3 regions of the Duganella dendranthematis genome follow, and region 1 is predicted to be linked to each of the others. Evidence: riboswitches for the same ligand, from Rfam matches in the RefSeq annotation. Region 1 holds a riboswitch; each other region holds the start of a gene.
The links. A riboswitch is a leader RNA that binds a small molecule or an ion and turns the genes downstream of it on or off. The one in region 1 is predicted to bind cobalamin.
Positions count from the first base shown of each region.

Region 2: linked by a shared signal. The riboswitch ahead of HH213_RS19155 (TonB-dependent receptor) and the one ahead of HH213_RS17010 (TonB-dependent receptor) in region 1 are both predicted to bind cobalamin.
Region 3: linked by a shared signal. The riboswitch ahead of HH213_RS10000 (energy-coupling factor ABC transporter permease) and the one ahead of HH213_RS17010 (TonB-dependent receptor) in region 1 are both predicted to bind cobalamin.

Region 1 is NZ_CP051684.1:3,720,852-3,728,423, reverse strand. It holds gene HH213_RS17015 (PepSY-associated transmembrane domain-containing protein) at 1-696, opposite strand, end outside; gene HH213_RS17010 (TonB-dependent receptor) at 699-2,795, opposite strand; cobalamin riboswitch at 2,941-3,159, opposite strand; gene HH213_RS17005 (HoxN/HupN/NixA family nickel/cobalt transporter) at 3,257-4,048, shown strand; gene HH213_RS17000 (class I SAM-dependent methyltransferase) at 4,147-5,691, opposite strand; gene HH213_RS16995 (glycoside hydrolase family 9 protein) at 5,801-7,504, opposite strand.
Region 2 is NZ_CP051684.1:4,182,419-4,189,990, reverse strand. It holds gene HH213_RS19180 (LysR family transcriptional regulator) at 1-297, shown strand, start outside; gene HH213_RS19175 (ester cyclase) at 257-739, opposite strand; gene HH213_RS19170 (SDR family oxidoreductase) at 842-1,588, opposite strand; gene HH213_RS19165 (hypothetical protein) at 1,589-1,921, opposite strand; gene HH213_RS19160 (thiol:disulfide interchange protein DsbA/DsbL) at 1,944-2,606, opposite strand; gene HH213_RS19155 (TonB-dependent receptor) at 2,715-4,685, opposite strand; cobalamin riboswitch at 4,755-4,925, opposite strand; gene HH213_RS19150 (DODA-type extradiol aromatic ring-opening family dioxygenase) at 5,036-5,842, shown strand; gene ylqF (ribosome biogenesis GTPase YlqF) at 5,928-6,851, opposite strand; gene HH213_RS19140 (OPT family oligopeptide transporter) at 7,001-7,572, shown strand, end outside.
Region 3 is NZ_CP051684.1:2,177,373-2,184,944, reverse strand. It holds gene uvrA (excinuclease ABC subunit UvrA) at 1-1,964, opposite strand, end outside; gene cobA (uroporphyrinogen-III C-methyltransferase) at 2,091-2,810, opposite strand; cobalamin riboswitch at 2,894-3,081, shown strand; partial or broken gene HH213_RS10000 (energy-coupling factor ABC transporter permease) at 3,200-3,790, shown strand; gene HH213_RS09995 (energy-coupling factor ABC transporter substrate-binding protein) at 3,879-4,217, shown strand; gene cbiQ (cobalt ECF transporter T component CbiQ) at 4,207-4,941, shown strand; gene HH213_RS09985 (energy-coupling factor ABC transporter ATP-binding protein) at 4,938-5,804, shown strand; gene cobM (precorrin-4 C(11)-methyltransferase) at 5,801-6,586, shown strand; gene HH213_RS09975 (sirohydrochlorin chelatase) at 6,583-7,572, shown strand, end outside.

The DNA.
Region 1 (7,572 bases):
GCCGAGCATCACCAGCAACAGCGCCGCGCCCGAAGTCCACATCACCACCTGTCGCCAGGGCTGGCCGTGCGTGCGCAAGGGCGTGAAGTAGATCCAGTGGATCACCGATCCGGCCCAGTTCCAGGCGCGTTCGCTGCGCGTGGTGTCGCGCACCAGTTCACCGGTGCGGCTGGAGATGTACAGCAGGCTGCCCGCCGCGTCGTCTGCTTGGACGCGGTACAGCGGGCGGTGATGTTGCAGGCTGCCGAAACTCCATTGGTCGATGTCGATCAGCTCCGCCGACAGTGCTTGCGCGCCGGGTGCGGCGTTGCGCGCGCTGGCCATCGCCAGTGCCGGCGTGACCTGCACCGGCTGGCCGGTATCGGCCCAGACGGATAGCCAATGGCCGTCGGCCTTGAAGTGGTAGGCCGGACGGCCGGCGACGGTGGTCATGCGCACTTCGGCCGGCAACGCCTCCGGCGCGGCGGCATCGGCGCGATTGGGATGCGCGGCGGCGTGCCACGCATCCCACGCGTTCAACCGCACCTGGCGCGCATCGATAGTCGGCAGCCACGCCATGCGTTCCTGCTCCGTCAGCGACGGATACGGCACATACATCATGACGATGCCGGAACCGAACCATAGCAGCACCAGCAAGCCAAGCACGATGCCCAGCCAGCGGTGCCACAGGTGCAGCTGACGCTTCCAGGAGCCCATGATCAGTAGCGCCACTGCACGGTCAACTCGGCATGGCGGCGATCGCCCAGCAGATACTGGCTGTCGCTGTACGAGGTGCTGGCATACAGCTTGTCGGTCAGGTTGCGCAGGTTAAGCTGCACCAGCACATTGCGGCTGTAGTTCCAGCCCAGCGACCCATCGAACGTCGTGTAGGCAGGTATTGTCTGGCTGTTGGCGTTGTCGATGAAACGTTCGCCGACATAGCGCACGCCGGCCGATGCGCGCCAACCGCGATAGCGGTAGTTAAGCCACAAGTTGGCCGACACCTTCGGCACGTCGGACGGTCGATTGCCGGCGCGCGACTGGTTGCCGCCTTCAAGCAGCTGGTCAAACTGCGCATCAGTGTAAGCAGCATTTGCTTCCAGACGCCAGGCCTGCGCCAGCGCGACGCTGGCCGTGACTTCCGCGCCGCGCGAAGTCTGCGAACCACCCTGCACCGACAGCGCCGGGTTGGTCGGATCGCGCGTGATGATGTCGTCCTTGCTGATGTGGTACAGCGCCGCCGTCCATTCGGCCTTGCCGCCGGCCAGCGATTGCTTGACGCCCGCCTCCACCTGGCGCGCGGATGTCAGCTTGTAGCGGCTATTGGCCAGATTGAGCGACAGCAAACTGGTGACCGGATCGCTGCCGGTGCTCACCTGGCCGTACAGCGAGGTGTCAGCCGCCAGCTTCCACGTCAGGCCGAGGCGCGCGGCGTTCGCTTGCAGCGTCGAGCTGAAGCCGGCCGCGCCCAGCAGGCTGACGCGATCAACCTTGTAACGGTCATGGCGCAGGCCGGCCAGCAACAGCAGGCTATCGTTGATGCTGTAGGCGTCTTCCACATAGAAGGCGGTGGTGACGGTGTGGGTCGAGAAGTTCGGCAGCAGCGGGTCCGGGCTATCGAATACGCCGGGATCGAAGCCGGTCGGCGCCACGGTGGACGAGCCGCCGTACGGCGAGTTATTCGTATGCAGGAAGTTGATCACGGCCGCTTCCCAGCCGGCCGCCACGCGATTGGCGCCGTTGTTCCAGCGCGCTTCCAGGCGGTTGCCGGTCTGTTCCTGATCGTGATGGATGGCGATATAGTCGCTGCGCTCGACCACATTGGCGCTGGCGTCGTAGTGATAGTACTCGGCATTGCGCCAGTTGCGGCGCGCCTTCATGTAGGCCAGCTCGTTGCTGATGGTGAGCGCCGGCGAATAGCGCCAGGTCAGGCGCGCCTGCGCCTTGTCGTCAACGAAGTGGATATCGGCGTCGCTGACATCGTAGTTCTGGTCGCGCAGCGCGCGCGACAAGCCACCATTCACCAGCGGCGTGCCGAAGTAGCGCTGCGGCTTTTGCTCCAGATGGTCGAGCTGCATATCCAGGTCGAGATCGGGCGTCAGCGCGTAATGCACGCTGGTCAGCAGCTTGCCGTGACGCGAGTCGCCACGGTCGATAAAGCCGTCGCTGTGGTCCGCATACGCGTCGATGCGGAAGGCGCCATGTTCGCCCAGCGCGCCGGTGCCGCCGACGCCGGCGCGTACCGCTTCGCCGCCGCCGATGCCGGCCATCGCTTCAAATGAACTGGTACGGCTAGGCGCCTTGCGCACCGCGTTGATGGTGGCGCCGGTGGTGCCGCTGCCGTACACCACCGATCCCGGACCGCGCAGCACTTCGATGTGGTCATAACCCCATGGGTCGGCCGGATACGTGGCGGTGCCGGAACCGACTTGCGGGCGCTGGCCGTTTTCCAGCAAGGCGATTGAGCCGTTGCCAGTGAAGCCGCGCGCCGAATAGGCCACGCCATTGCCGGGTGAGCTGATGTCGGTCAGGCCGGTGCTGCGGGTGACCGCATCCTTCACCAGCAGGTCGCCACGCGCCTGCATGGTGTCGGCGCTGAGGATGTCGACGCTCGCCGGCAGTTCCTGCGCCGTCAGATTGAGGCGGCTGGCGGTGCCGCTCTGGCGCGCCAGTCCCAGTGCGGGACTGGTGGACGTGCCCTGCACGGTGACGGTCTGCATCTCGTCGGCCTGTTGGGCAAAGGCGCCGGCGGCGCACAGCAGGGAAACAATAACGGCAATGGTGGTCGTACTGGCGGAGTGCCTGGAATCGGTCATGACAACATCTCTATGATGAATGGTTGGCGGAATCCGTCGCGCAGACGCAGGCGCGCACCAACACACACGCGGCAAAGCGTGCGATGGCAGTGATGCATACGGAGAGCGACGAACATCTAACAGGCAAAGCCACACCCCGGGCCTGGCGCATTAATCGTGACTGGCCGGTCTTCTGGCTGGCCTTCATCCTTCGCTGTCCTTGCCTTCCCGCGCGATGCGCAGTGGCGTTCGGTCAACGTCGTCAGGCTTACAGCAGCGGGGGCTGCGCCGGACTGGCGCACGATGCAAATCGTGCGCGTCACCGGCTTCCCGTTTCACCCCGCAGCTGACAAGCATGCAGGGCACCATTCACGTATGAAGCCGAATTCTACCCGAATGCCCTTGCCGTTGTCATGGCATCCAAGCGCCAGGACCGGATCAGCTCTATAATTAACGCAACTAACTTGCATTAAGGATTGTATATGAACGAAGCACTTCCGACAATCGAACTGGCCTTGCTGCTTGGTTTGCGCCATGGCCTGGCGCCCGATCACCTGGCCGCCATCGACGGTTTGACCATGCGCGCGCAGCCGGCCAGCGCGCCGTGGATGGGCGGTCTGTTCGCGCTGGGCCACGGCCTGACCGTGCTGCTGATCGTGGCGCTGGCCGATCTGGCATCAGTCTGGCTACAGCCGGATTCCAGTTTTCTGCATGCGATGGACTGGCTGGAATGGCTGCCGGGGATTTTATTATTGGCGCTGGCGGCGCTGAATGCGCGCACCTTGCTGCGGCCCATGCAGGCGCGCAGCGTCAATTCCATCGGCGCGCGGTTGCTGGCGCCATTGACGGCGGTGCGGCCGTTGACCGCGTTCGGCATCGGCATGCTGTTTGCGCTAGGCGTGGAGAGTATCCTGCAGTCGCTGGCCTGGGGTTACGCCGCCACCCAGTTGGGTGGCGGCAGCTGGAGCGCATTGCAGGTGGCCGGCGCGTTTGTGCTGGGGATGGCGTTCACCGATGCGCTGGATGGTTACGCCACCGCGCGCATCTCGGTCACCGCCGGCCAGCAGGCGATACAGCAATTCCGCCACCGCATCGGCTGGCCGATTATCGTGCTGTGCACCGTCAGCGGCTTGCAGTTGTTGATGTCGAAGGTCTGCGTCCGCTGCCAAGTGGCCGAGGACGGGCTGGAACTACTGGGCGTCGGCATGGTGACACTGACCCTGGCGCTTTATGCCTTCGCGTGGACGCGCGGCGCGCGGCCGTCAGCGGAATAGCGAGAAGTCCGGCAACGCGGCGATCCAGTCGAGGAGGCCCTGGTTGCCGGAGGCGCGGGCCGATATGAAGATCAGGCACAGGCCAACGCGACCTCGCTTCACAGCACTTGCAGCGTGCGCCACAGCGGCAGGCCGATCGTGAGGAAGCCTTTGGCGTGGATCTCCAGAAGCGCCAGATTTTCCTGCTCCGATTGCAGCGTGACGCCATCTTTTTGCAAGCGCCGTCCGCTCGGCGCCATGATCTGCCAGGCCACCCCCGCCAGGCTTTCCGGCGTCAATTCGGCCTGCTGATGAATCGCCGCCAGGAACAACCGTTCCAGGAAGTTGGCCGCGATGCCATTGCTGAGCAAGGGCGCGCATAACGCCTGGTGTTCGTCGCCATATCGGGTCTGCGCCGCCAGCGCGGCGTTCAGGCGCGCGGCGGCGGTGTGATCGGCGCTGTCCGGCACAGGGAAGTAAAACACCGCCTGGTTGGAGGCCGATAGCAAGGCCGCCACCTGCGCCAGCGCGTGGATATTCTGTCCCGCCAGCGCCGGCAATTGCTGGAGTTCGGCCAGCGTATGCGGGCGTTGCGCCAGCGTGTCGAATACGACGTTGTATAGCGCCTCGTGGCCATTCACTTCGCCGAGCGTCAATTTCATCTTGGCCGATGCGGCGGGGCGCGGCACGGTCAGCGCCAGGCCAACTTGCGCCAGCAGTTCGCTCTGGCGGCGCGCGCCGATGTGCTGGGCGCCGCGCACGAAGACGTCCTTGCGGAAGCTGGTGTTGAGCAGGTAGTCCTTCAGCGTTTCGCGCATTTCCGGATGGGGCAGGCGCTCGATCAGCTGCCGCTGCTCGTCGTTAAGGAACACCATCGGATAGGCGTAGGCCAGGTCGGCCGGGCCGGCAAACGTCATCTTGGCGTCCGCCAGGTCGCGCGCGACGTCGGCATGAAACAGCGGCTGCCAGTGCTTGTGCAGATACTCGTGCACCAGATAGTGCGGGCTGGCGGTTTTCAGGCTGTCCAGCCGGACTTTGAGTCCGGGATTGGCGCTCAGGTAGCCGGCTTTGACGGCCTCCAGCTGGCCGACAAATTCGGTCGCGCCCTTGATCTGCACATCGCTGCGGTTGGGGAAGGCGTCGGCATATTCCACCAGCAGCCGCTGCAAGGGCAAGGCCGGCGCCCAGCCCGGCATGGCGTTGTAGCTCAGGTAGACCACGCCGCCCGGCTTCAGGTAGCGGCCGATGAAGTCGACGATGTGCCGGCGGTTCTCCGCTGTCACCCAGCTGTAGATGCCGTGCAGCGTGATGAAGTCGAACTGCGGCAGCGCGGCCTTGGCCTGGCCGTGGGCCAGTTCTTCGAAGCTGTTTTCCAGCAGCGTCAGGTTGGACAGCTGCGCCTGTTTTGCCAGCGCGCTGGCGCCGGCCACGTGGGCCGGGTTGAAGTCGGCCGCGTAGAACTGGCCGTTGGGATGGCTGGCGGCCACCAGCTGGGCGGTCAGGCCGCGGCCGAAGCCCAGTTCAAAATAGGTGAAGGGCTGCTGCAAATCGACCGGCTCAATGCCGTTCAGCAGGCACACGAAGTTGAGCCAGGCGGGGCTTTGTTCGCGGTAAAAGCCCGAGGTGTATTCAATGTCCGAAACGTAGCCAGAAGTCCAATCCATGCGCTGTCCTTTTCCCGGGTTCGAATGCCGATGCAGCCTCCATCATACTGAATTTTGCCAAAAAGTCATTAGAACTCCGCCAACAGGAACCCGGTCGCTGGCGCGGAGATTACGGAGCGGCCGGCGTCAGCGCCTGCAGGCCGGCCGACACATACACCAGCGGCGCATTCCAGTTGATGGCGATTTCGTTGCTGGCGTAGGAGCAGGCGTGGTCCAGGTATGAACGCGCCGGCAGTGCCGACGGATACGGCTGCGGACAGCCCTGCTGGTCCTGCTGGCCCGGCTGCGGACCGCCCACCAGCCAGCCCGGCACCGGCGCGGCGATGCCGTCGGCCACCGACGGCCGGTGGTGCGGATGCAGCGCCGAACGCGTGCCGTAGCCGGTGACGAAGGACAGCTCGACAGCATTCCGGCCCAACACATAATCCAGCCCGGACTGGGCAGCGTCCAGGTAGGCGCGCTTGCCGTTCACGCGGTAGGCGTGCAGCAGCACCATGGCCTGGTTCAGCACCACGGCGTTACTGCCCCACACATAATCCTTTTTTTGCAGCGTGATGCCGTATGGCGATTGCTGCCAGGCGGCGGCCAGCTGCTGCGCCAGGCCGTCGACGCGGCTGGCGATCAGCGCCTGGTCGGCGGCGGCACCCAGCGTCGTGCGGTGGCGCGCCAGCGACAGCCAGGCCAGGCCGCGCACGTCGCTCCACGCGGACACGGTCATGGCCTGCTCGGGCGCGTGCAGCGCCTGGTAGTAGGCATTGTCGCCGGTGGTGATGTACAGCTCGGCGGCGGCCCACGCCTGCTCGTCGCTGACGTCGTTGTCGGCGTATTCGCCGGTGGCGACGTCGGCCGGCTGGCGGTAGTAGTCGCGCGGATGGACCTGGGCCCAGCGCCACGCCTGCTGCGCAGCGCTGCGCATGCGCGTGGCCAGCGCCGCATCGTATGGTGCGTAGACGCGGCTGGCGGTGGCCATGACGGCGGCGAAATCGAGCGCGGCGGCGGTGGTTTTCTGCACCACGTAGCGCGGCGCGGTGGCTTGCGCCGGCATCACCATGCCGTCGAACTTGAGGTTGGTCAGCTTGTGGTAGACGCCGCCGTCGGCCGGGTCTTGCATGGTCAGCATCCAGTCCAGGTTCCAGCGCGCTTCGTTGAGGATGTCCGGCACGCCGTTGCCGCTTTCCGGGATGTTGAGGCGCTGCGCCTGAAAGTAGGCCGGGAAGTCTTCGTAGGCGGCCAGCAGCGTGTAGGTCGAAATGCCGGAGTTGACGATGTATTTGTTGTAGTCGCCGGCGTCGTACCAGCCTTTCGGGCTGGAGATGAGGCTGCCGGCAGGACGCGCCGGCGAAGCGGCCGAGGCGTGGATCAGCACTTGCGTGTCCGGATGGCCGGCGGCGCGGGCGTAGATGCCGGCGTGGGCGGCGTCCAGCGCGATGCCGGCGCGGTTGAAGTAGTAGGCTTTGAGGGCGGCGGCGTTGACGGCTTGATAGGCGCTTGCGCTGATCTCGAATGGCGGCGAATCGGGCAAGCCGGCCACGCGCAGCTGGTAGCGGCCGGGCGTTTTCAGGCTGGCGAAGTGCGCCAGCCGTACCGTGTCGCCGGACTCGGGGGCCTTAGTGGCCTGGCCCAGCGTGCCGGATTGCACCACGGTGTCGCTGCCGGCGCGCACGATGCTGAAGTCGCGCGCGGCGCCATCGGGTACCACCGCGACCTTGTCGGCGCCGGGCAGGAAGCCGAGCTGGTTGAGTTTGATGCCGTCGGCTGCGGTGGCGGTGACGCCCGCGCCGGCCAGCGCCAGCAAGGTGATGATTTGTCGCATAGGTCTCCTCTGTTATTTTGAAATCGTTTTCAGAGGATCATCGCGTACTTTGGCGGCCAGCGCAATCG
Region 2 (7,572 bases), 460 kb from region 1:
CGCTATTGCAGCAACGACGACGCCGACGAGCGCCTGTCGGTACGCGTGCGCCGCACGCAGCAGAGCAACGACGGTGAGATTATCCGCAAGTGGGCGATTGCGGGTCAGGGCTACGCCTACAAATCGATCCTGGATATTTCCGACGACCTGCGCTGCGGACGGCTGGCGACGGTGCTGGACGAATATTTCACCGACAGCGCGCCGCTGAATATCCTCTACCACCGCAACCGCTATCAACCGCCGCGCATCGCCCTGCTCATTGCGTTTTTGATGCAGCGCTTTGCGGATCTGGCATGATGCCCATCTGCTGCAACAGCGTCAGGTTGTCTTCCAGATGCCAGTTCTCGGCGATGCGGCCATCCACCACGTGATACAGGTCGAAGGCCTGGAAGTCGATCGCCTGGCCCTTGCCTTGCACCTCGCCGAACTTGCCGGTGAAATGGCCGGTGAAGTGCAGCCGCACTGACACGAGGTCGCCATTCGGCACGACATGGGTAGCTTCCGCTTTCAGGTCCGGCACGGCGGCGCGAAATCCTTTTGAAGCTTGTAGCGGACCGTTGACGCCCTGCTCCCGGCCGGCCGGCAGCGTGCGGTCGATAAAGTCGGAGGACAGCGCTTGCCGCGCCAGCGCTGGGTCGCCGGTATTCCAGAAAGCCGCGTAGGTACGGGCGGCGTCGGTCACGGGGTCGGCGTGGGCCGCGCCAGCTGCCAGCAGGCTGGCAAAGATCAGAGCTTTCATGGTGCTTCCTTTCGTAGAGGGGATGCACCATTCTGCACGCGCACGCGCGGCCGGGGAATGCGGCCAGCGCTTGAAGCACTTTCAAGCTGTGATTGAAGATCGCTAGCGCGCGCCGGCCGCGTCGACGATGGCGCCGCTGACGTAGGAGGACTGTTCGCTGAGCAGCCACAGGATGGTTTCGGCGATTTCTTCCGGCTGGCCGCCGCGTCCCAGCGGCACGCTGGAGGCCAGCTTGTCGACGCGGTCCGCATCGCCGCCGCTGGCGTGGATCTCGGTGTAGATAATCCCCGGCCGCACGCAGTTGACGCGGATGCCTTCCGGGCCGACTTCCTTGGACAAGCCGAGCGTCAGCACATCCACCGCGCCTTTGGACGCGGCGTAGTCGACGTACACATTGCCACCGCCATGGCGCGACGCGCCGGACGAGACGTTGACGATGCCGCCGCCCTGTCCGCCGCGCGCGGTGGACATGCGCCGCACCGCCTCGCGGCTGCACAGGAAGTAGCTCAGGACATTGGTATTCAAAACGCGCTGCAGGCGCTCGGCCGACATATCGGCCAGCTTGCCCTGCTGTTCCAGCACGCCGGCGTTGTTGACCAGCGCCGTCAGCGGACCCAGTTGCGTGTCAGTGGTGGCGAACAGCCGCAGCACATCGGCCTCGATACCGACATCGGCCTGCACCGCGATGGCCTCGCCGCCCTCCGCCACGATCTGCGCGCGCAGGCGCTCGGCGGCATCAGCGTTGCTGACGTAGTTGATGCATACCGCATAACCGCGCCGGCTGGCCAACAGTGCGGTCGCGGCGCCGATGCCACGGCTGCTGCCGGTCACCAGGAGCACCGGCTTCATTTACTTCTCAGGGCTGAGGTGGGACATCGCATACGTCAGATGTTCCCACCAGTGATCGCGCGACTGCACGCTGCGCAGGCACTTTTTATCCAGCTCGGTCTTGAAGATCGGGTCGCGGCACTGCTTGGTGATCAGCGCATTGCGCTGGTTCTCGGCGTTCACCAGGGCCACGCCCATCCACAGGATCACGCCCAGGAACACAATCACCAGACTCCACGCCACGTGGTTGATGTAGGACCATTCAAACAAGGTCTCCAGCGCGGGCGAAGATTCCTTGTAAATCTTCATGACCTGCTGCTCGGCCTCTTCACGATCGTTGCGTGGAAATTTCATTGCCCTACCCGTCCTTCCTTGATTACTTTTTGCCGGCGCGTTCCTGCAGCGACTTCGCCACCAGGCTATCCATCACCGCAAACATCGCCGTATGTGCGGCCGCCGCCGAGGTCAGGCCATGGCCTGCCACGGCTGGCGAGGTGGTGTAACGGCCGTCGATGACCACTGCCGGCACACTATCGAGTTTATACTGATTTGCCACTTGCTGGCCGCGTTTCAGTTTCGTCTGCACGCCGAAGGAGTTGAAGGTCTCCAGGTACTTGGCCTTGTCCACGCCGTTCTTGACCACGAAGTCCAGCAAAGCCTGATCGGTGTTGAGGCGGTTGTGGTCGACGTGGATGGCGCGCAGGATTTTCTCATGCATGCCGTTGCCCAGCAGGTTCATCGACTCCAGCGTGTAGAACGCCTTGGCCTGCGGATCGTCGCCCATGTGCATGCGGCGGAACACGATCTTGTCGCTGTTCTTCTTGACCCACGCTGCCAGGTCCGGGTCCAGCGCGTTGCAGTGCGGGCAGTGGTACATGAAGAACTCCAGCACTTCAACTTTCTTGCCGGTGTCCGGCGCCGGGCCGTTGACCGAGTTGTAATCCAGGCCATCCTTGAAGTCGGCGGCGGATGCGCCGGCGGCAGCGGCCATAAAGGCGACGGTGGCAATCAGTGGACGCAGCAAATTGAGCAGACGCATAACTATCCTTCAAGTGTGAAATAAGTGGCAAACGCGGGGAGATTACCACTTTTCCAAGGCTTTGGCCGGGGTATTAAGCCAGCCTTAAGCCCTGCTTAGAACCGGGTTTTAAAACTCATAGCGGGCCGACAGTTTCAACTGGCGGCCATCGGCTGGATAAATCCCGCCCTTGCAGCTGAACGCCTGCGAGAAGTAATGCTTGTCCGCCAGGTTCTGGCCCGACACCGCCCACTCCCACTGGCCGAACTTGCGCGCATAGCGGGCGTCCAGCGTGGTGAACGACGGCATCTCGCCCGAGCAGCTGTTGTCGAAGTCCGAACCGTAGCGCTGCTTGTCCACCCACTGCGCGCCGACATCGGCGGTCTGGCCGCTGCCTGGGGTCCAGCTCAGGCGCGCGGTCAGCACGTTCTTCGGTACCAGCACCATTTCGCGGCCGTTGTTGGCGCCTTCGCGGAACTTGGCCTGCACGTGCTGATAGTGGCCATTGACGGTCCAGGCGGCGGCGATGCGCTGCTCAGCATCCAGCTCGAAGCCCTGGCGACGGGTCGGATCCAGGTTGGTGTTGGCGCCAAAGCCGTTCAATGTCGGATCGTAGAAGATCTCGTTGGTCAGGTTGTTGCGGAACACGCGCGCAGTGACTTTCTGCGTGGCGTTGGCGTAGCTGGCGCCGACTTCCGCATCATGCGACTGTTGCGCCGCCAGCGGCTTGTTGAACACCGGCGTGTAGGCATTTTCGTCCGAGTTGGCGACGCGGTAGCTCTGTCCCAGTTTGCCGTACACGGTCAGGTTCGATACCGGCATGTAGCTGGCTTGCAGCTCCCACGCGTTCAGGCCCTGCACCACGTTGTAGCCGGCGAAGGCCAGCGGGTCGACGAAGTCCTTGTCGAAGATTTCGCGGCGCACACCGGCCGAGATGCGACCTTCGTGTACTGGATCGAAGCGCAGTTCGTCGCGCAGGTAGATCGCCTTGGATTTCTGGTTGGCGTCAGCGGCCGAGTAGCCGGACTCCGTGGTGCGTTCCCATTTGATGAAATCGACGCCGGCCACCAGTTCATTGACCATGCCGTTGATCGCACCCAGCTTGCGCACGCGCGGCGAGAATTGCAGCTGCTTGCTGTCGTAGGTGGTGGTCGACGGGAAGCCGCCGAATACATAGGTCGATTCCACGGTCTTCTTGCGGTACGACAGATCGGCGGCGACATCATGGCCGAACAGGCGGTATTGGCCGGACACGGTCAGGCGGTCGCTGTCGAGCGAGCCGTTGTCGTCCGGGGTGTTGGTCTGACGCGGATTGGTCTTAAATTGCGCTTCGGTCAGCGAACCGGCAAAGCGCATGTCCTGGCGCGCGCCTTCGTAGCGGAAACCGATGCGGTCGAATTCATTGGCGTACCACTGCGCGCCGCCGCTAAAGTTGGTCTGCTTGAATTCATTGTTGTCGCGGTAGTTGTCGCTGCGCTGGTGGTCCAGTGTAGCGTCGGCGGCGAAGCCGTTCCAGGCCTGGGCGGCGGAGATGCGCGCCTCGCCCGCGTGGAACTGGCCGCCTTCGAGGAACACGCTGCCACGGCTGCTGTACTGGCCCGGACGCTTGGTGACGATGTTGATCACGCCGGCCGTGGCGCCGTCGCCGTACAACACGCTGGCGCCGCCGCGCAGGATTTCGATGCGCTCCACGGTGTCGATCGGGATGGTCGACAGAATGGCGTTGCTCAATTCATTTTCCGACAGGCGCACGCCGTCCACCACGATCACCATGTTCTGGCTGCTGTTGGTGCCGAAGCCGCGCAGATCGAGGCCGTAATCCGGGCTGCCGTCCAGGCTCTGGCGGCCGTACACGCCGCCGATCTTGCGGATCGCCGCGTTGACGTCGCTGGAGCCGGCGCGGCGGATCTCGTCGGCGCTGATGATGGTGGCGCCGATCGGCGCCAGCGACGGTTCGGCGTCGAAACGGGCGCCGGTGACGACAACCGACGTCAGGCCGGCGCCGGCGCCGGCATCGTCAGCCTGGGCGGCGAAGGGTACGGCGAAGCACAGGGAAACAGCGGCGGCCAGCAGGCGCGGGCGAAGTACGGAGGCGTTCATGGTTTATCATTTTCAAAAGAGACATCCGCCTGCGTCCCCGCAAGCTGGAAGTGTACGGAAGCCGCGCTGCGACCTCCCCCTGATCTGGCCGATATCCGGGCTGGCACGGCGATGACGCCGGCGTTACCGTTGCGGGGGCAGCACACCTTGGCCGGCGCTCGAAGGGCGACAGCGGCTTTGTGTTTCCCGTTTAACCTCACCTGCTTGCGCAAGGCGGGCACCAGAAGCCGGCATTATACGCCTGACAAGGCGCGCCATCGATCATTCAGGATTTCGATACGATCCATCTATATTTACCCCATTGATACGGGAGGCCGCCGTACTTATAGTGAAGGATGAAAGGAACTCCTATGACACTCCCTACTTATTTCCTGTCCCACGGCGGCGGCCCATGGCCCTTCATGATGGACCAGGTTGGCCATCTTTACGCCAAACTGGATGAGTCGCTGCGCGATATTCCGCGCCAGATCGGCGTCACGCCGAAAGCGCTGCTGGTGATTACCGCGCACTGGGAGGGCCGCGATTTCATGCTGTCGTCCTCGCCCAAGCCGCCGATGATTTACGACTACGGCGGTTTTCCGCCGCATACCTATGAAGTGCAGTACGCCGCGCCGGGATCGCCGGAGCTGGCGGCGCAGGTCAAGGAGCTGCTCGAAGCGGGCGGCCACACGGCGGTGCTGGATGACCAGCGTGGTTTCGACCACGGCACCTTCAGCGCGCTGTATCCGATTTATCCGAACGCCGATGTGCCGGTGGTGCAGCTGTCGCTGCGCTATGGCCTCGATCCGAAGGAGCATCTGGAGATCGGCCGCTTGCTGGCGCCGTTGCGCGACCAGGGTGTGCTGATTATCGGCAGCGGGCTGAGTTTTCACAATCTGCGCGCGTTCAATGCGGCCGGGGCGTCCGCTTCGCACGCGTTTGACGCGTGGCTACAGCAGACCATGGCGCTGCCGCCGCAGGAGCGGGCGGCGCAGTTGATGCAGTGGGAACAAGCGCCGGCTGCGCGCATGGCGCATCCGCGTGAAGAGCATCTGCTACCGTTGATGGTGGTGCTGGGCGCGGCGGAGCAGGAAGCCGCCGCCATGCCGTATCACGAGGATGCGTTTATGGGCGGCCTGGCCGTGAGCAGTTTCCGCTTCGGCCAGGCTGCGGCGTAAATTTCTGCACCGCACCCCGAACCGACGCGGGGTCTGACCCCGTACGGGGTCAGACCCCTGCTCTGCCCTGCGGGTTGGGTGCTAATTACGTACCGCGCTTGCCGTTGGCGGCGGCTTTGGCTTTTTCGGCGGCGATGGCGGCTTTTTCGGCGGCCTTCGCTGCCATTTCAGCGTCGTGCTGCTCCAGCCGCACGCGGCGCGTCTCCGGCGTCTCCAGCGAGATGCGGCCCAGGATGCCGCTGCGGTAGTCGCCCAGGAAGGTGTGCGACGCCTTCTCGTAATCCAGGTCGCCGCCCTTCTGCCGGAAGCCGCGCTTCATGCCGACGCCTTCCACCACGCCGATCGCGTCAAACGTTTCGATGTCTTTAAAGCCATAGCGCGCCACCAGCAGTTCCGGATAGTGCAGCAGCAGCTCGCCGGCCAGGAACTCCGCCACTTCTTCTTCAATCAGCGCATTCGAGCCGATCGCGTGGCTGGCTGCCAGCATCAGGCCATCGCTTGGCAGCGCGATCTTCGGCCACAGCATGCCGGGCGTATCGACCAGCACCGTGTTCTTGTCCAGGTACAGCTTCTGCTGCTGCTTGGTCACGGCCGGCTCGTCGCCCACCTTGGCCACGCGTTTTTTCAGCAGCGCGTTCATCAACGTCGACTTGCCGACGTTGGGGATCCCCATGATCATGATGCGCAGCGGCTTGGTCGGCACGCCGCGATGCGGCGCCAGCTGCTTGGCCAAGTCCGGAATGCGCGCCACGTCGGCCGGCTTCTTGGTGGTCATCGCATACGCGGTCACGCCTTCCTGGGCGTTGTAGTACGCCACCCAGGCCGCCGTGGCGGCCGGATCGGCGAGGTCGATCTTGTTGAGGATCTTCAGGCACGGACGCTGGCGGAACTTGCGCAGCTCCTCCACCATCGGATTGGTGCTGGCTTCGGGCAGGCGCGCGTCGACCACTTCGATCACCAGATCGGTGTTTTCCATCTGTTCCGCCGCCTTCTTTTTGGCGGCGTTCATATGCCCTGGGTACCATTGTATCGACATGCTCTGACCTTCAAAAACGTTCTGACAACCTGCTATTTTACCTGCTAACCAGCCCGGTATTCGTTTATCATGGGGCGCCTTACTTTCAAAATTATACAAACAACAACTCCGGAGTGCTGAAGATGAGCATAGCTGCACCGTCCAACCCGAAGGAAATCACCCTTCGCGGCATTATTCTGGGCATTCTGATTACGCTGGTATTTACCGCAGCCCAGGTCTACCTGGGTCTGAAGGTCGGCCTGACCTTCGCCACCTCGATCCCGGCCGCCGTGATCTCGATGGCCCTGCTGAGCGCATTCAAGGATGCCACCATCCAGGAAAACAACATCGTGCAGACCATCGCCTCGGCCGCCGGCACGCTGGCGTCGGTGATTTTCGTGCTGCCCGGCCTGTTGATGATCGGCTGGTGGGCTCACGTGCCGTTCTGGCCGACCTTTGGCGCCTGCGCCATCGGCGGCGTGCTGGGCGTGATGTACACGGTGCCGCTGCGCCGCGCGCTGGTGTCGCAATCGAACCTGCCGTATCCGGAAGGCGTGGCCGCCGCCGAGGTGCTGAAAGTCGGCATGGCCTCGCGTGCCGGCGCCGCTGAAGGCAAAGCTGGCCTGCGCGCCGTGATCTGGGGCGCGCTGACGTCGGCGCTGTTTGCCGCCGGCGCCGCCGCCAAGTTGCTGGCGGCCGAAGTGTCGATCTACTT
Region 3 (7,572 bases), 1.5 Mb from region 1:
GATTTGCCGGAGCCGGAGACGCCGGTCACGCAGGTCATCAGGCCGACCGGCAGTTTGAGGTTGACCTTCTTCAGGTTATTGCCGGTGGCGCCGGTGATCACCAGCTGCTTGTCCGGATCGGCCACGTGGCGCTTGGACGGCACTTCGATCTTGCGCGTGCCGCTCAGGTACTGGGCGGTCAGCGACTTCTTGTTCTTCATGATGTCTTTGAGCGAACCGGCGGCGATCACTTCGCCACCGTGCACGCCGGCGCCGGGACCCATGTCGACGATGTAGTCGGCGGTGCGGATCGCATCTTCGTCGTGCTCCACCACCAGCACGCTGTTGCCGATGTCGCGCAGGTGGCGCAAGGTGTCGATCAGGCGGTCATTGTCGCGCTGGTGCAGGCCGATCGACGGTTCATCCAGCACGTACATCACGCCGGTCAGGCCGGAGCCGATCTGCGACGCCAGGCGGATACGCTGCGCTTCGCCGCCCGACAGGGTGTCGGCGCTGCGGTCCAGCGACAGGTAATCGAGGCCGACGTTGTTGAGGAACTGCAGGCGCGAGATGATCTCTTTCACCACGCGGTCGGCGATGTCCTTCTTGGCGCCTTTCAGTTTCAGCTGCTCGAAGAACGACAGCGTTTCGCGCAGCGGCTTCTCGGCGATCTCGTAGATGGCCTTTTCCTGCTTGCCGGTGCCGACCTTGACGAAGCGCGCTTCAATGCGCAGGCGCGCGCCTTCGCACGATGGGCATTTTTTCTCGTTGATGAACTTTGACAGTTCCTCTTTCACCGCCATCGAATCGGTTTCGCGGTAGCGGCGCGCCAGGTTGTTGACCACACCTTCAAAGGTATGTTCCTTGACCACGGTGCGGCCACGCTCATTGATGTAGGTGAACGGGATCGAGGTTTTGCCGGAGCCGTTCAGCACTGCTTCCTGCGCCGCTTTCGGCAGTTTTTCAAACGGCACATCCAGGTCGAAGTCGTAGAACGCCGCCAGATTGGACAGCATCGCGAAGTAGAACTGGTTGCGGCGGTCCCACCCTTTGACGGCGCCGGAAGCCAGCGACAGGTTAGGGAAGGCGACGATGCGCTTCGGATCGAAGAACTCGATGTGACCGAGGCCGTCGCACTCCGGGCAGGCGCCCATCGGGTTATTGAACGAGAACAGGCGCGGCTCCAGCTCCTGCAGCGAGTAGCCGCAGATATTGCAGGCGAACTTGTTGGAGTAGACGTGGGTGGCGCCGCTGTCCATTTCGAAGGCCACGGCGCGGCCGTCGGCCAGGCGCAGCGCGGTCTCGAAGCTCTCGGCCAGGCGCTGCTTGATGTCCGGGCTGACCTTGACGCGGTCGATCACCACGTCGATGGTGTGCTTTTCGGTTTTCTTCAGCTTCGGCAGGTCGTCCACTTCGTAGATCTTGGCGTCGTGGGTGCCGCTCTGCACGCGGAAGCGCACGAAGCCCTGCGCCTGCATCGCTTCAAACAGGTCGGAGTGCTCGCCCTTGCGGTTGGCCACCACCGGCGCCAGGATCATCAACTTGGTGTCGGCCGGCAGGGCCAGCACCGCGTCGACCATCTGCGACACGGTTTGCGCGGCCAGCGCCTGGTCCGGGTGGTTGATGCAATAAGGCGTGCCGACGCGCGCGTACAGCAGACGCAGATAATCGTGGATCTCGGTCACGGTGCCGACCGTCGAACGCGGGTTATGCGAGGTGGCCTTCTGCTCGATCGAGATCGCCGGCGACAGGCCCTCGATCAGGTCCACATCCGGCTTTTCCATCAGTTGCAGGAACTGGCGGGCGTAGGCCGACAGCGATTCCACATAGCGGCGCTGGCCCTCGGCGTACAGCGTGTCGAACGCCAGCGAGGATTTGCCGGAACCGGACAAGCCGGTAATCACAATCAGCTTGTTGCGAGGCAGGTCAAGATTGATGTTTTTCAGGTTGTGCGTGCGTGCGCCGCGGATGCGGATCTGTTCCATGGGATTTTTGGCCTTTAGAGTCAACCCGTCACTATAGCCGGGTTTGATTACTTGCGCCGGGCGCGCGCTGGTTCGTGCGTGCGCAGGCTAACACTGTACATAATACCAGTATTCTCTTGCGCCGTTTCAACTTGCCTGATGCGAACGTTGCTGCAGCGCTTCGCCGATCATCACCAGCACCGGACCCTGCGCGGCATCCAGCCCGTTGGCCAGACCGTCCAGCGTCAGGCGCAGGATGCGCTGGTCAGCGCGGCTGCAATTTTCCACCACCACCACCGGTAGATCGGGCCGGCGGCCCTCGGCCAGCAGACGCGCGGCGGTCGCGGCTGCTTCCCGGCCACCCATGTATTGCACCAGAGTATCGGTTTCCGGCAGCGCGGGATGGTCCGGCTCGTCCGGTGCGGTGCTGGAGGTGAAGAAGGCGACGCTGCGGGCCACGCCGCGGCGGGTCAGCGGCTGTTTGGTGACGGCGGCGGCGGCCAGCGCGGTGGTGATGCCGGGCACGATTTCGACTTCGATGCCTTCCGCTTCCAGCGCGCGCAACTCTTCGTCGGCGCGCCCGAACAGCATCGGGTCACCGCCCTTGAGACGCACCACCAGTTGATATTGCCGCGCGCATTCCACCAGTTGCTGGTTGATCAGCGTTTGCGCGGTCGAGCGCTGGCCGGAGCGCTTGCCGACCGAAATCAGCGTGGCCTGCGCACACAGGGCCAGCATTTCAGGCGTGACCAGTGCGTCGTACAGCACCACGTCGGCCTGCGCCAGCAGACGCGCACCGCGCACGGTGATCAGGTCATCCGCTCCCGGCCCTGCTCCGATCAAATAGACTTTCCCCAGCGCTGCCATACATTCCCTTTTTGACGATTCAGGATGAATGATACCGGCTGCGGGGCGGTTTGGGTTTAGCTTGGCACGCGTCCGGCGGCTAGTGTAAGATGCGACCCTTGGGTGCGCCATTTGTTGTAAAGGCGTTAAACGGGAAACCGGTGTAAATCCGGTGCAGCCCCCGCTGCTGTAAGCCAGACGACTCCGTCTACACGTCACTGCCGTCACACGCGGGAAGACACGGAGAAGGATGAAGGCGAGCCAGAATACCGGCCCAAAAAGTCCAGCACCATTCCCCGGGGTCACGGGAAGCCGCTGTCGACCCCGGCCGCCTGTCCCACGCCCCTCGTCGACCGTCCTCTCTGCTCCCGCCTTGGTGTCCATCCAGCCCATTCGACGGGAGGTTTCGAATGCACATCATGGAAGGCTTTTTGCCGCCAGCGCACGCGCTCGGCTGGGCAGCCGTTTCCTTACCTTTTCTGGCCTGGGGCCTGCGCGCCATCGGCCGCGACCTGCAGGCGCATCCCGAACGCCGCATGCTGCTTGGCGTGGCGGCGGCGTTCGCGTTTCTGCTGTCCGCGCTCAAGCTGCCGTCGGTGACGGGCAGCTGTTCGCATCCGACCGGGGTGGGCCTCGGCGCGGCGCTGTTTGGCCCGGTGGCGATGGTGCCGGTAGGCTTTGTGGTGCTGTTGTTCCAGGCGCTGTTGATGGCGCACGGCGGCCTGACCACACTCGGCGCCAATGTGTTTTCGATGGCGATTGTGGGGCCGTTCGTGTCGTACGGCGTGCTGCGCGCGGTGGCGGCGATGGGCTTTTCACGCTCGGTGGCGGTGTTCATGGCGGCCAGCCTGGGCGATCTGGCGACGTATGTGACCACGTCGGTACAACTGGCGCTGGCGTTTCCGGCGGCGGTGGGCGGGTTTAGCGTGTCGTTCTTCAAATTTGCCGGCATCTTTGCGTTGACGCAGGTGCCGATCGCCATCAGCGAAGGTTTGCTGACGGTGCTGGTGGTGAACGCCATGGTGCGTTTCAACGCGCACGAACTGCGTTCGCTGCCGGTGATGATGCTGGGCGCCCGGAAGGGGGCGCATGAAGGCCCGTACGGTGCTGGTATGGCTGGCCATCGTGGCGCTAACGGTGCTGCCTTTGTGGCTGGTAAGCGCGCCGCCGGCCAATCCGGGCGGGGAAGCGCCGGCGCTGTTTGCCGGTGCGGACGACCGCGCGCAGCGCGCCATCGGCGATATCGCACCGGGCTACAAGCCGTGGTTTGCGCCGGTATTCGAACCGGCCAGTGATGAAATCGCGTCGCTGCTGTTCGCGCTGCAAGCTGCCATCGGCGCGGGCGTGATCGGCTTCTGGCTCGGCCTCTCCGTCGCCCGCGAACGCGTTTCGAAGGCCGCATCGGCGCAGGATCAACGTGCTGATTGAATCGTCGGCTTACGCCAGCCGCTGGCGCGATGTGGCGCCTGCGGCCAAGGCGCTGTTTGCGCTGGCGGGCTTTGTCGCGGCGTGGCTGGCGCGCAGTCCGGTCGCATTCGCCGTGCTGACGGCCATGCTGGTGCTGGCCGCGCTGCTCGGCGCGCGCGTGCAGCTGCGCAGCTACATCGCGGTCGCGCTGCCGCCGCTCGGCTTCCTGCTGCTGTCCTGCCTGACAATGCTGTTTGGCCCGGACGCTAACGGCCATTGGAACCTCACGACCACCATGCTGCCGACCATCGAGCATTTGGCGCTGCGCTCGTTCGCCATGCTGGCCGCCATGCTCGGCCTCGTGCTGACCACTCCATTGCCTGACCTGCTCGCGCTGCTGCGCAAGCTGCGCACACCGGAACTGCTGCTCGATCTGATGGTCCTGTGCTACCGCATGCTGTTCGTCATGCGCCAGGCGTGGGACGAAAGCATCACCGCGCAAACCGCGCGTCTCGGCTATCGCAACTGGCGCCAGGCCTGGCGCTCCACCGGGCTGCTGGCCGGCCAGATGGCGATTCAGGTATGGCAACGCGCCGCCGCCCTGCAAACTGCCGCGGATGCCCGCGTCTACCAAGGCACGTTGCGCTTCCTGCCCGCTGCCTATCCGCAAGCTGGCCGCCAAATTACCTTTTCCGTGTTGGCTGGCGCGCTGATGCTGGCCATCGCCTTGGGAGACCGCCTGTGAGCGCGCCGCTGCTGGAACTGCGAGCCGTCAGCCACGTTTACCCCGACGGCAGCGCGGGCCTGGACGACTGCACGCTGACGCTGCACCGAGGCCGCCGCTACGCCCTGCTGGGCACCAATGGCGCCGGCAAGACCACCGTGCTGCAACATCTGAACGGCCTGCTGCGTCCCACCGCTGGCACGCTGCGCCAGAGAGGCCAACCGTTCGACTACAGCCGCAAAGGCCTGACCGCGCTGCGCACCCGCGTCGGCCTGGTGTTCCAGAACCCGGACCGCCAGCTGTTCTCCGCGCTGGTGGAAGAAGACGTCTCTTTTGGCCCGCTCAATCTTGGCCTCCACGAGTACGAAGTGCGCCACCGCGTCGCCACCGCACTGGATGCGGTAGGCCTGCGCAGCCACGCGCGCCGCGCCGTCCACCAACTGAGTTTCGGCCAGAAAAAACGCGTCTGCATCGCCGGCGTGCTGGCGATGGAACCCGACGTGCTGCTGCTGGACGAGCCGATGGCAGGCCTCGACGCCCCCATGCAAACCGAATTGACAGCACTGCTGGACCGTCTGGCCGCACGCGGCGTCACCATCCTGCTGTCCACCCACGACATCGACTTCGCGCTGCGCTGGGCCGACGACATCCACGTGATGGCGGCCGGCCGCTGCATCGCCTCCGGCCCCGCGCAGCAACTAGCCGCGCAGACCGACGTGCTGCAAGCGGCCGGCCAGCGTCCACCGGCCGCACTGGCGCTGCACGCGGAACTGGTGGCCCTCGGCGTGCTGCCGCCAGGCCCGGCGCCCCGCAGCGTCGACGCCCTGCTCGATACCTTAAGCACGCTGCGCGCACTCAAACAATCAGGAGTAATCACTGCATGACCACCCTTGGAAAAATCTGGTTCGTCGGCGCCGGTCCCGGCGACCCGGAACTCATCACCGTCAAAGGTCAGAAGCTGCTGTCGCAGGCTGGCGCGGTGCTGTTTGCAGGATCGCTCGTCGACCACGCCGTCACGCTGTACGCACCGCCCGGCTGCGCCATCCGCGACTCCAAGGACATGACGCTGGAAGACATGACCGCATGGTTGATCGATCAGGCCAGCCGGCACGCCACCGTGGTGCGCTTGCAGACCGGCGACCCGGCGCTGTACGGCGCGCTGATCGAACTGGCGCGTCCACTGACCGACGCCGGCATCGAATGGTCGGTGGTGCCGGGCGTATCGTCGGCGATGGCGTCGATGGCCGCCGCCGGCGAATCCATGACGCTGCCCGAAGTGACGCAAACCGTCATCCTCACCCGCGTGGAAGGTCGCACGCCGATGCCGGAGGGCGAAGACCTCGCCAGCCTGGCAGCGCACCGCACCACCATCTGTATCTTCCTGTCGATCACTCTGATGCACAAGGTGGAAACCGCATTGCGCGCCGCCGGCTGGGCCGAGGATGCGCCGATGCTGGTGGTGCACAAGGCCAGCTGGCCTGGCGAACAAAAAATCGTCCGCGGCACGCTGGCCGATATCAAACAGAAGTGCCGGGAGGCCGGCATTGCGAGCCAGGCGATGATCGTCGCCAGTCCGACGCTGGGCGCGCTGCACTGGGAAACCCTGGCGCGCTCCAAGTTGTATGACCCTACATTTACCCATCGTTTCAGAAAGGCGAGCGCATGAACCAAGTTTCCAAGGACACGATCCTGATTGTCGGCCACGGTTCCCGCGAGGACTCCGGTAACCAGGAGATTCGTGAATTCACGGAGCAGTGGCGCGCGCGGCGTCCGGATTGGCGCATTGAGTTGTGCTTCATCGAGTTTGCGCCGCCGGAGATGAATGCCGCCTTGCTGAGCGCCGCGCGCAGTTCGCGCCGCGTGCTGGTGGTGCCGCTGATCCTGAACGCGGCCGGTCACGTGAAGATGGAGATTCCGGAAGCGATCGAGCAGGCGCGCCTGGCTTGCCCGCAAACCGAGATTCTGCTGGCGCCGCACCTGACCGCGTGCGATCCGATCCTGGCGATCCTCAAGCGCCGTCTGCGCAAGGCCATGAACGCGCTGGACATGCCGGATCCAACCACCACCGGCGTGGTGGTGCTGGGCCGTGGCTCGTCCGACCGTGGCGCCAATGGCGAAATGGCCAAGATGGCGCGCTGGTTGCTGGAAGAAGGCGATCATGAACTGGTTGACCTGGCGTTCACCGGCATTACCTGGCCGCGCCTGGAGAAGGTGGTGCAGCGCCACGTGCTGCTGGGTATGCGCCAGATTGTGGTGCTGCCGTATTACCTGTACACCGGCACGCTGATGCAGCGCATTCACCGTCAGGTGGAACATCTGCGCGGGCAGTATCCGCAGGTGCGCTTTGCTTGCAGTGAGCATTTCGGCTTTGAGAAAGAGATCTTTGAGTTGATGGACCAGCGAGTGGAAGATCTGCGCGCCGGCGTGCCGGATAGCCGCCTGCCTTGCGATGGTTGTACCTACCGCGTCATCGCCCATGACCTGGGTCACGGCCACTCGCACGCGCATACGCACGATCATGCACCGCATGACCACGCGTCAGGCCAGGAGCACGCACACGAGGATCACGCCCATGCACACGGCGACCACGCGCATGACCACGACCACGATCATGCGCATCATGACCATGCACATGACCATGATCATGGCCAC